2 regions of the Mesorhizobium sp. WSM4819 genome follow, and region 2 is predicted to be linked to the other one. Evidence: predicted binding sites of a transcription regulator. Region 2 holds the regulator's gene; the other holds the start of a gene.
What was found. The regulator LexA, encoded in region 2, represses DNA repair genes until DNA is damaged. The targets are predictions, from matches to a motif close to TGTTCNNNNTGTGTTCNG.

Region 1 (5,892 bases), on a different contig from region 2:
AGGTCTGAAGGCCCTCAGCCAGCCTGTCGATCAGGACATGATCGACACCGGCCTGGTGCAGCACGATGGACAGCGCCATGCCGGTCGGGCCGGCGCCAATGATCAGGACTTCCGTGGTTTCGGGCAGCATTTCTCTCTCCATTTGTCAACGATCGTTGACTTTCTAGTTGAAGCCATTGCATTTGTCAACAACCGTTGGCATACGGATTTCATGACCGAGAATCAGCCGAAGAAACCCAGCAAGTCGGACCGCACGCGCGCCCAAATCCTCGAGGCCGCGAGGCTCCTGTTCGCCGAGCACGGCTATGACGGCGCCTCCATCCGCGACGTCGCGGCGCATGCCTCGATCGATCCGGCGATGGTGATCCGCTATTTCCACAGCAAGGACGAGCTGTTCGCCAGGGCGGCGGTCGTCGACCTGCAATTGCCGGCACTGCGGGCGATCGACCGAAACACAATCGGTGAAACGCTGATCAGGCGTTTTCTCGAAATCTGGGAAGGCCCGGCCAGCGGTCCTGGCATGGCAATTCTGCTGCGTTCGGCGACGTCGAACGAATTCGCCGCCGAAAAGCTGCGTGACGTATTTGGCCACCAGGTCAGGCCGGTGATTGCGGCGGTCGCTGATCCCGCCGACGCTGGTCGACGTGCCGGGCTCGTTTCGAGCCAGTTGCTGGGTTTGGCGATGTGCCGATACCTGCTGCGGCTTCCGCCCGTCGTCGCCCTGTCCCACGACGAAATTATCCAGAACGTCAGCCCTACCTTGCAGCGCTATGCCGTGGGAGAGGCTTGAGCCAATCCGTTCTGCATTGCTCGCAGTCTGGTGCAGCGACTGCGCCGACCGATGGACGTGACGCCGATTTGTGCCGAAGCGGCACGCAAAAATTAACGGCGGCCGTGCAGCCTGTGCAAAACCCTGTTAACGGCGTGTGGATAACAGGTGGAAAACCTGTTCACGACACAACATATTGGGGTGAACAAACCGGGAAACATGCGCCAGCGCCGATTCGTAGCCGTTTCGTTCCGGCTTTGAGCGCAGTGTTAAACGACAACGGCTGAAAACATCCCAAATGGTTAAGGCGCGTTAGGAAAGAATTAATAATTTCAGAACGTTGGATGACGCCGGCCGACCTGCGTCGATCGTTCAGCGGCAAAGGTTAACGGCGACGTCAGCCCTGCATGAAACGGGCCAGTTCGGCGATTCAGCATGTGGTGAGACTCGCCGGCGAAAAATCCAGATGTAGCCGTGAACAAACCCTGAATCTGCGCGAGTCAGCGATTCGTAGCCGATTCGTTCCAGACTCGTTCCAACTGTTAAATCGAAACGGCGAAACGGATTGTCGACGCCGACGGAAGGCTTCGAGCTGCCATCGGAATATTCTGCTTTCGCTTCGCGCCCGAAATCCCTATGTGTCGGCTGTCACCCGCGCCACCACGGGGCGCGCTCCCGACAACGAGAGGCAGAGAGCCTTAATTTCCAGGTCGATGAACATCCAGCCGAAACACACTGAGCCACTGATCCTGTCAGGCCGCGACGTGACCGCTGTGCTCGGGCCGACCAACACCGGCAAGACCCATCTCGCCATCGAGCGGATGGTGGCGCATGAAAGCGGCATTATCGGCCTGCCGCTCAGGCTGCTCGCCCGCGAGGTCTACTCGCGCGTCTGCGAAAAAGTCGGCGCTCACAAGGTGGCCCTCATCACCGGCGAGGAGAAAATCCAGCCCGACGGCGCCAGATATTCGGTCTGCACCGTGGAAGCCATGCCGCGCGAGACCGACGCCGCCTTCGTTGCCGTCGACGAGGTCCAACTGGCCGGCGACCTCGAGCGCGGCCACATCTTCACCGACCGCATCCTGCATCTGCGCGGCCGCCAGGAGACGCTGCTGCTCGGCGCAGCGACCATGCACGGCATCCTCCAGCGTCTGCTGAAGGGGGTGTCGGTGGTGACGCGGCCGCGGCTGTCGCATCTCGCCTATGCCGGCTCGAAGAAGCTCACCCGCCTGCCGCGACGTACGGCGATCGTCGCCTTCTCCGCCGACGAGGTCTATGCCATCGCCGAACTGATCCGCCGCCAGCAGGGCGGTGCGGCAGTCGTGCTCGGCGCGCTATCGCCGCGCACTCGCAACGCGCAGGTGGAGCTGTTCCAGTCGGGTGATGTCGATTATCTGATTGCCACCGATGCGATCGGCATGGGCCTCAACCTCGATCTCGATCATGTCGCCTTCGCCCAGAACCGCAAGTTCGACGGCTACCAGTATCGCAACCTGACGGCGGCCGAGCTCGGCCAGATCGCCGGTCGCGCCGGCCGCCACTTGCGCGACGGAACTTTTGGCGTCACCGGCCAGGTCGATCCACTGGACGAGGAACTGGTCAAGAAGATCGAAGCGCATGATTTCGACCCGGTGAAGGTGCTGCAATGGCGCACCGCGCGTTTCGATTTCGCCAACCTCGACGCGCTGAAGCGCTCGATCGAGACCAACGCGCCGGTTGAAGGCCTGACGCGCGCGCTGCCGGCGGTCGATGCGCAGGCGCTCGAGCATCTGTCCCGCGACGAGGACATCCGGGCGCTTGCCACCGACGCCAGGCGCGTGGCGCTGTTGTGGGAGGCCTGCGCCCTTCCCGATTACAGGAAGATCGCCCCGGCTCAGCATGCCGACCTGATCGCCTCGATCTACATGGACCTTGCCAGGCATGGCCATGTCGATGAGAATTACATGGCCGAGCAGGTGCGCCGCGCCGACACCACCGAGGGCGACATCGACACGCTGTCGCACCGGATCGCCCAGATCCGCACCTGGACTTTCGTTTCCAACCGGCCCGGCTGGCTGGCCGATCAGGCACACTGGCAGGAAAAGACGCGCGAAATCGAAGACAGATTGTCGGATGCGCTGCATGAGCGGTTGACGAAACGCTTCGTAGACCGCAGGACTTCCGTCCTCATGCGGCGCCTTAGAGAAAATACCATGCCTGAAGCCGAAATCAGTCCAACTGGAACCGTCCTCGTCGAAGGCCATCATGTCGGCGAGTTGCAGGGGTTCCGCTTCACCGCGGACCAAAGCGCCGGCGGCGAGGACGCCAAGGCGGTGCGCACAGCAGCCCAGAAGGCGCTTGCAGCCGAATTCGAGGCGCGGGCCGAACGCTTCGGCGCCTCGGCCAATGGCGACATCGCGCTCGGCTCCGATGGCACCCTGCGCTGGATCGGCGCGCCGATCGGCACGCTGGTCGCAGGCGACGAGCCGCTGAAGCCGCGCCTGGTGCTGCTGGCCGACGAGCAGCTCACCGGTCCCGCCCGCGACAAGGTCGCGGCGCGCGCCGAGCGCTTCGTCAATTTCCAGATCGAGTCGCTGCTGAAGCCGCTGGTCGACCTCAAGAACGCCGAGCAGATCACCGGCATCGGCCGCGGCATCGCCTTCCAGCTCGTCGAGAATTTCGGCCTCATCAACCGCCGCGACATCGCCGAGGAGATGAAGTCGCTCGACCAGGAGGGCCGCGCCGCCCTGCGCCGGCTCGGCGTGCGCTTCGGCGCCTACCACGTCTTCGTGCCGGCGCTGATCAAGCCGGCCCCGGCCGGACTGGTGACGCTGTTGTGGGCGCTGCAGAACGACGGCAAGGACAAGCCTGGCTTTGGCGACGTGGTTCACGCGCTGGCCTCCGGCCGCACCTCGGTGGTCATCGATCCCACCTTCGACAAGACCTTTTACAAGCTGGCCGGCTACCGCAATCTCGGCCGTCGCGCGGTGCGCGTCGACATCCTCGAACGGCTGGCCGATCTGATCCGGCCCGCAACCAACTGGAAGCCGGGCCTCGGCCAGCGCCCCGACGGCGCCTATGACGGTCAGTCCTTCATGATGACGCCGCCGATGATGTCGATTCTCGGCGCCACGGCCGACGATATGGAAGAGATCTTGAAAGGCCTCGGCTACCGGGCCGAGCCGAAGCCGGCTGTCGAGGTGAAGGCACGGCTCGAGGCACAGGACAATGTCGTGCGTGAAGCCGCCGCGGCCAAGCAGGCGGCGGAGGCACAAGCCGAGCAGGCCAAGGCAGCGGAAGCCGCGATTGCCGACGCAGCCGTCGAGACGCCGGCCGACAGTCCTGAGCCGGATGCAGTGGCAGAAGCCACGGGGGAGGCTCTCGCGGAACCCGCTACCGAAGCGGAACCTGTCGCAGAAGCTCAGCTGCAAACTCCGCCTGAGGTCACGGTAGAGGATCTGCCTGCAGCTGAAGCCGCAGTTCGAGAGGCAGCACCCGAAACCGCCGAGGTTGAGGTCGCACAGGCCGAGCCGGCTTCCGAAGCCTCGCCCGCAACGGCAGCAGTCTCGGCCGAACCTGCCGCGGCAGTCGAAGCCGCCACCGGCGAGGCTGCTCCAGTGGCCGAGAAAGAGGCCGAAGAACCAAAACCCATCCTGTTGTGGCGGCAGGGCCGCTTCGACCAGCGCCCACGCCACCGCCACCACGACAACCGGCCCCGTGACAGGGACAATCGCCCGCGCAGCGGACAAGCCGCGCGCGATGGCCGCAGCAACGCGCCGGCAGAGGCCGGGCAGCAGGCCAGCGCCCCGGGCGGCCGACCCGCCCATGAAGGACGCCGCGACGGCGACGGCGCCGGCAAGCCGCGCTTCGACCGCAGCAAGTTCAAGCCCAAGCCCCAGGGCGAGCCAGGCGAACGGCGCGACGGCAAGGCGCAGGGCGAGCGCCCCGATCGTCGCGAAAGCCGGCCCGACTGGAAAGGCGGCAGGCCGGACGGCAAGGGCGGCGCGCCTGGTGGAAAGCCCGCGTTCCAGCCGAAGCCTCGTGAGGAGCGTCCGGTGCGCTTCGACCCGGATTCCCCCTTCGCCAAGCTCGCCGCGTTGCGCGACCAGCTGAAGAAGTAAGTTCGTTCGCTCCGATGGTCACTGATGCCCGCCAGCGCATCGACAAATGGCTGTTCTTTTCGCGTGCGGTGAAATCGCGCTCGCTGGCGGCGAAGCTGGTGGTGGCCGGACGGGTTCGCATCAATCGCGACAAAGCAGCGCAGGCCTCCGATCTGGTCCGCCTCGGCGACGTCCTGACCATCACTCTCGAGCGGCGCATCTTCGTCTGGAAGGTGCTCGGCACCGGCAGCCGGCGCGGTCCCGCCGAGGAAGCGCGCTTGCTCTACGAGGATATCTCGCCGCCGCCGGCACCAAAGGGCGAGGCCGTTGCCGATGCGATCCCCGCACTGCGTGATGCCGGCAGCGGCCGCCCGACCAAGAAGGAACGCCGGGAGACCGACCGGTTGTTCGGCGACGACGACTGACGCATAACGGCTTTCGTCGCATCGCCGGCTGGAAATCCATTCCGGAAACACCGGCATCACACGCAATGGCCGCCCTTGCAAGCGGCGGGCAAAGACGTTACCTCACCAAGAAAGCCCACCGCATCGGCCCGAAAATCGATATCGATTTTCCAAGCGCACGATGCGCGGTTTCAAAGTGTTACAGCGTACCTTGTGCGTCCGATTGGACGCCACGTCGCCCTGATAAAAGGGGATGTCCCGGAGCCGACCGATGACCTATGTCGTGACCGATAATTGCATAAAATGCAAATACATGGACTGCATCGAGGTCTGTCCGGTCGACTGTTTCTATGAGGGCGAGAACATGCTCGTCATTCATCCCGACGAGTGCATCGACTGTGGCGTCTGCGAACCGGAATGCCCGGCCGACGCGATCAAGCCGGACACCGAGCCAGGGCTCGACAAATGGCTGCAGATCAACACCGAGTACGCCGATAAATGGCCCAATATCACCGCCAAGAAGGAGCCTCCGGCCGACGCCAAATCCTTCGATGGCGAGGCCGGCAAGTTCGAAAAATATTTTTCCCCCGAGCCCGGCCAGGGCGACTAGCGCTCGACCGCGAAAATCGAAATCGATTTT
Region 2 (5,892 bases):
CATGACCTCGTCCATGACGTGCTGACCGGCGAAGGCATGGCGCTTGATTTCTGGAAAATCGCCATGCGGCCCGGCAAGCCACTGATGTTCGGGCGGCTGGGCGCCATCCGCTGCATCGGCCTGCCCGGCAATCCGGTGGCCAGCCTGGTCTGCTCGCAGCTCTTTCTGAAGCCGCTGCTGGCGCGGCTCGGCGGCCGCGCCTTCCGCCAGGACATGCGTCAGGCGCGGCTCGGCGCCGCCATGCCGGCCAACGATCTCAGGCAGGACTATGTACGCGCGGAGGTGGAGGAAGAAGCTGGCACGCTTGAGGCAACGCCGTTCAGTATCCAGGATTCCTCGATGCTCAGAATGCTGGCCGACGCCAACGGACTGATCGTGCGCGAGCCATTCGCTCCCGCAGCCGCAGCGGGCGCCGCCTGCAGCGTGCTGATGCTACGCTGAACAAAACGTCAACACATTCATTAAACTTTAAATGGTTGCGGAACACAACTGGAACAGATAGTGTTTGTTCTGGGTTTGTTTTTCTGATTCTGTTGGGGGTCGCGATGCTGACACGCAAACAACATGAACTGCTGATGTTCATTCACGAACGGCTGAAGGAAAGCGGCATTCCGCCCTCGTTCGACGAGATGAAGGAAGCGCTCGACCTCGCCTCCAAATCAGGGATCCACCGGCTGATCACGGCGCTGGAGGAACGCGGTTTCATTCGCCGCCTGCCCAACCGCGCCCGCGCGCTGGAGGTGCTGCGCCTGCCCGATTCGATCGCGCCGGGCCTCAATGCGGCGCGCAAATTCTCGCCGAGCGTCATTCAAGGCTCCCTTGGGCAGGGCGGCCTCGGACGCCAGATCAAGCCGGCGCCGTCGCGCATGCGTGCGGCCGGCAATGACGACGACGTCGTTGCCACCGTCTCCATACCGGTGATGGGCCGCATCGCTGCCGGTGTGCCGATCGACGCCATCCAGCACCAGACGCATTCGATCTCGGTGCCACCGGACATGATCACCGGCGGCACGCACTACGCGCTGGAGGTCAAGGGTGATTCGATGATCGAGGCCGGCATCTTCGACGGCGACACGGTCATCATCCGCAACGCTGACACCGCCCAGCCTGGCGAGATCATTGTCGCTCTGGTCGACGAGGAGGAGGCGACGCTGAAACGATTCCGCCGCAAAGGTGCCTCGATCGCACTGGAAGCCGCCAATCCGGCCTACGAGACGCGCATCTTCGGGCCGGACCGGGTCAAGGTGCAGGGCAAGCTCGTCGGACTGATCCGGCGTTACTGAAGAGCAGGCTTCTTGGGTTTCTCGGCCCTGCGGTATGGCGGCAGGCCCCTCGCCTCGCGCGAAAATCGCCGCTGCTCATGCCAGGGCCTGTATGGCTGTCTGACGGCAAAACGGATTTCTGCGCGCGTCGTCGCCGATAGCGGATCGAAGAAGACGGCGGCACTGCCCATGCGAGCGAGCTGCCGTTTGGTGACGACGAGAACCAGCGGGTTGCGGCAGGGTTTGTAATAGGCTGTGGCGTCGTCGATGATGATCAAATCCGCAAAGGCACAGGCCGGCCGCGCGGTTTTCCGGTCGTCGGCGAGCGCAATGAGCGCGCCGGACGGATGCCGGGCCAGGCACAGGCCGGCAGTGCAGGTGAAAGGCGTTCCCGGCGGCAGGTCGGCCGGGTCGGCGATGTCGAACTGCACATCTCCTTTTTCGAATGTCTCCGGCTCGACGATCGTTGTTGAAACCAGCGCATGTTTCCAGTTGTCGGTGGTGAATTCGTTCGAACGCATCCGGTTGACGGCAAGTTCGCCGCCGCCGATCGGCAGCGCCACCAGATGGGCATCCTCCGAAATCAGCACGTCGGGGGTGCGCGTCTCGGAAATCGTCAGCAGGCCGGCGAGCGCAAAGGGAAGTGCGGCAAGCCGCAGCCATGTCGTCGCCATCGTGGCGATGACCAGGGCGACCGTCACCAGCAGGACCGATTGCAACGAAATCAGGCCGACTGCATCGACCGGCGAACGCTCCGATATCCATCCCGAAATTGCGATCATCGCCGTCAGGCCCTTGCCCATCATATAGAGGAAAGGGCCGTCGAGGCCGAAAGGCATTGCCAAGGCGCTGAGGACGGCCAGGAACATGACGATCGTGACGATCGGCATGACGGCCAGATTGGCGAACAGGCTGAGCGGCGAGACGCGCTGGAAGTGCCAGATGGCGAACAGCGCGGTGGCGCTGCCGGCAATGATGGAGGTCATTGCGATGGTGCCTGCCCCAGCGACGAGCTTGCGCGTGACGAAAGCGACCGGTGACCGTCGCCGTTGCGGCGCCGTGGCCTTGTCGGCACGATAGTCGGACCAACCGGCATAGGCGCCCACGAGAGCCGCAGTCGCGGCGAAGGACATCTGGAAGCTTGCGCCGACCACCTCATGCGGCGACACGACGATGACGACGATGGCCGAAATCGCCAGGTTGCGCATGGTGAGTGCCGCCCGGTCGAACAGCATGGCGACAAGCATTACCGCCAGCATGATGAAGCTGCGTTCAGCCGCGACCACGATACCGGAAAAGATCAGATAGGCAGCGATGGAGACGAGTGCGGCAGCAGCCGCATATTTCTTGACCGGCCGGCGCGACGAAAAGTTGGGAAACAGCGCAAAGGCGCCGCGCAGCAATCCCATGACGGTGCCGGCGACAAGCGCCATGTGCAGGCCGGAAATGGAGATGATGTGGTAGATGCCGGTGCGCCGCATCGATTCGTTTATCTCTTCGGGGATGCCGGCACGCACGCCGACGATCAGCGCAGCGGCAATCTCCCCCTCGGCACCACCGATGCTGTTCCTGATATGGTCGGCTATGGTTTCGCGCGCCTTCTCGATCGACGAAGAAAGGCGTGCGGTTAACGGTGCATCTTCGGAGACAACGATCTTTGGACTGCCGAGGAAAAAGCCACTGGCACCGATACCGGCGAAATAGCTGTCGAAGGAGAAGTCAAAGCTGTCCGGTCTGACCGGGCCAGTCGGAGGCAGAAGCCTCACATAGCCGGTTGCCACCGAGCCTGCGGTCATCTCAGCGGGAATCTTGCGTGCCGATACCCTGACACGTTCGGGCGCATAACGCAGTGTCGGCCGGGCGGTCGACATCACGTCGATGGTCAGCCTGATCCGGCCGTTCGCCATCTGGTCGAGCCTGACGACACGGCCGGTCAGCCGGGTCTGGATTTCCGAACCGAGCATCTTCGTTCCGGCGCGCCAGGTTTCCACCTTGGCGGCGAGCACACCAAGCGCGCACAGCAACGCTGCCATGAAGCACAGATGCGTTTTGCGGCGTGAGCGCGTGACGGCCGCACACAATGCCGTGAGGACCACGACGGCGATGGGCTGGGCAAAGTCCGGTTCGACGGCAAGCGAAAAATAGACGATCACCCCGCATGCCAGAAAAACCGGCACCAGCAGGAAGGCGACGCCGCGGTCGAGTTCCAGGCCGGCTGCCGAGGCCACGCTGTTGCGGACACCGGATGGTGAAAGATGGCTGAGCTGTCGGCGAAAACGAATGACAGGGCCGGGTGCTGAAGCCGGTATCGGCGCCGAGCGATCCGGCGAAAGAGGCTGGATGCCCGGCGGCGACGCAGGCAGCGAAACGGGTAGCGGCTCAGCGTCAGGAACGTCGGCGAACAGCGATCGTTCGCTGACGCTTGCGTTCGCGCCCTCGCTCTCGTCCACGCCGCGGCCTGGTCCAGCCATAGGGTTCGCCCCTTGCGCCCTTGACCTCCTATGCTACATGAACGCGCAACGCGCGAAAGTCCGCGCAGCCACATCCGTTTCCTGCGCTTGCCCCGAGAGTTCCATGTCCGACAAGGTCGTCACCCGTTTTGCCCCTTCGCCCACCGGATTCCTGCATATTGGCGGGGCGCGCACGGCGCTGTTCAACTGGCTGTATGCGAAACACACCGGCGGCAGGATGCTGCTGCGCATCGAGGACACCGATCGCGAGCGTTCGACCGATGCGGCAACCGCTGCCATCCTCGATGGGCTCTCCTGGCTCGGCCTCACCTGGGACGGCGAGCCGGCATCGCAGTTCGAGCGCGCGCCGCGCCACCGCGCGGTCGCCGAGGAGCTGGTGCGCCTCGGCAAAGCCTATTACTGCTATGCGGCGCCGGCTGAGCTGGAGGCAATGCGCGAGAGTGCGCGGGCCAAGGGCTTGCCTCCCCGCTATGACGGCCGCTGGCGCGACCGCGACCCGTCAGAGGCGCCGGTTGGCGCCAGGGGCGCGATCCGCATCAAGGCGCCGGCCGAAGGCGAGACGGTGGTGCATGACCGCGTGCAGGGCGAAGTCCGCTTCCCCAACAAGGACCTCGACGATTTCATCATCCTGCGCTCGGACGGCAACCCGACCTATATGCATGCCGTCGTCGTCGACGACCACGACATGGGCATCACCCATATCATCCGCGGCGACGACCATCTGACCAATGCCGCCCGCCAGATGGTGATCTATCGAGCCTTGGGCTGGGAGGTGCCGTCAATGGCGCATATCCCGCTGATCCATGGCGCCGACGGCGCCAAGCTGTCGAAGCGGCACGGCGCCCTCGGCGTCGAAGCCTATCGCGTCATGGGCTATCTGCCCGAGGCACTGCTCAACTACCTGGCGCGGCTCGGCTGGAGCCACGGCGACGACGAGGTCATGTCGATCGCCGACATGATTGCGTGGTTCGACATCGGCGATGTCAACAAGGGAGCCGCCCGCTTCGACTTCGCCAAGCTCGAGGCGCTGAACGGCGTGCATATGCGGCGCATGAACGACGCCGAATTGCTCGATATCTTCATCAACACCTTGCCCTATCTCGAAGGCGGCCCGGCGATCGCAGCGCGCCTCGACGACACACGCAAGGCGCAGTTGCTGGCCGCCCTGCCCGGCTTGAAGGAGCGCGCCAAGACGCTGGTCGAGCTGGTTGACGGTGCCACCTTCCTGTTTGCCGAGCGGCCGCTGCCGATCGACGAGAAGGCGGCGGCGCTGCTCGGCGGCGAGGCGCGCGAGATCCTGCGGGGCGCCCATGCGGCGCTGAAGGCGATTTCAGGGGATTGGACGGCCGCAGCTGCCGAAGCGGCGATCCGCCAATATGCGCTTGCCGGCGGCCATAAGCTTGGCGCTGTGGCCCAACCTTTGCGCGCCGCGCTCACCGGCAAAAGCACCTCGCCCGGCGTGTTCGACGTGCTTGCCGTGCTTGGCCGCGAGGAAAGTCTGGCGCGCGTCGCGGATCAAATCGATTAGCAAAACTGGCCCAAGAAGATTGGCATTGAAAGGTGGGTTTCGCAGTGCAACATTAGGTCTTGGCCCAATTTGGCACGCAAATCGAATTGCGGGCGCAAACGCGCGAACTCCGATACTTTCGACGTGTTGCGTTGCAGAAATTTTGCCTTTGCCGACATGAGAAAACAAAAAGGAGTTTGCAATGTCCGAAGCTGCGACAAAAATGGAATATGGCGGCAAAACCCACGCGTCGACCGCGAAACTTGAATTCGGCGGCAAAACTCACGAACTCAAGGTGCGAAGCGGCTCGGTCGGACCTGACGTCATCGATATCGGCGCGCTTTACAGCACCACCGGGGCCTTTACCTACGATCCCGGCTTCACCTCGACGGCAAGTTGCGAGTCGGAAATCACTTTCATCGATGGCGATGCCGGCATCCTTTTGCATCGCGGTTATCCGATCGACCAGTTGGCCGAGCACGGCGACTTCCTCGAAGTCTGTTATCTCCTGCTCTACGGCGAACTGCCGACCAAGGCGCAGAAGGACGATTTCGACTACCGGGTGACGCGCCACACCATGGTGCACGAGCAGATGTCGCGCTTCTTCACCGGCTTTCGCCGCGACGCCCACCCGATGGCGGTGATGTGCGGC

Region 1: AC0L18_RS11335 (helicase-related protein) is a predicted target of LexA. The motif match lies at 1,290-1,307, and genes of this name have one in related genera.

The regions. Positions count from the first base shown of each region.
Region 1 covers NZ_JBVVQO010000009.1:165,698-171,589, reverse strand. The annotation lists gene AC0L18_RS11345 (FAD-dependent oxidoreductase) at 1-130, opposite strand, end outside; gene AC0L18_RS11340 (TetR/AcrR family transcriptional regulator) at 212-790, shown strand; gene AC0L18_RS11335 (helicase-related protein) at 1,483-4,869, shown strand; gene AC0L18_RS11330 (RNA-binding S4 domain-containing protein) at 4,884-5,273, shown strand; gene fdxA (ferredoxin FdxA) at 5,524-5,862, shown strand.
Region 2 covers NZ_JBVVQO010000001.1:102,158-108,049, forward strand. The annotation lists gene AC0L18_RS00460 (molybdopterin molybdotransferase MoeA) at 1-441, shown strand, start outside; gene lexA (transcriptional repressor LexA) at 546-1,283, shown strand; gene AC0L18_RS00470 (ComEC/Rec2 family competence protein) at 1,277-3,733, opposite strand; gene gltX (glutamate--tRNA ligase) at 3,837-5,261, shown strand; gene gltA (citrate synthase) at 5,443-5,892, shown strand, end outside.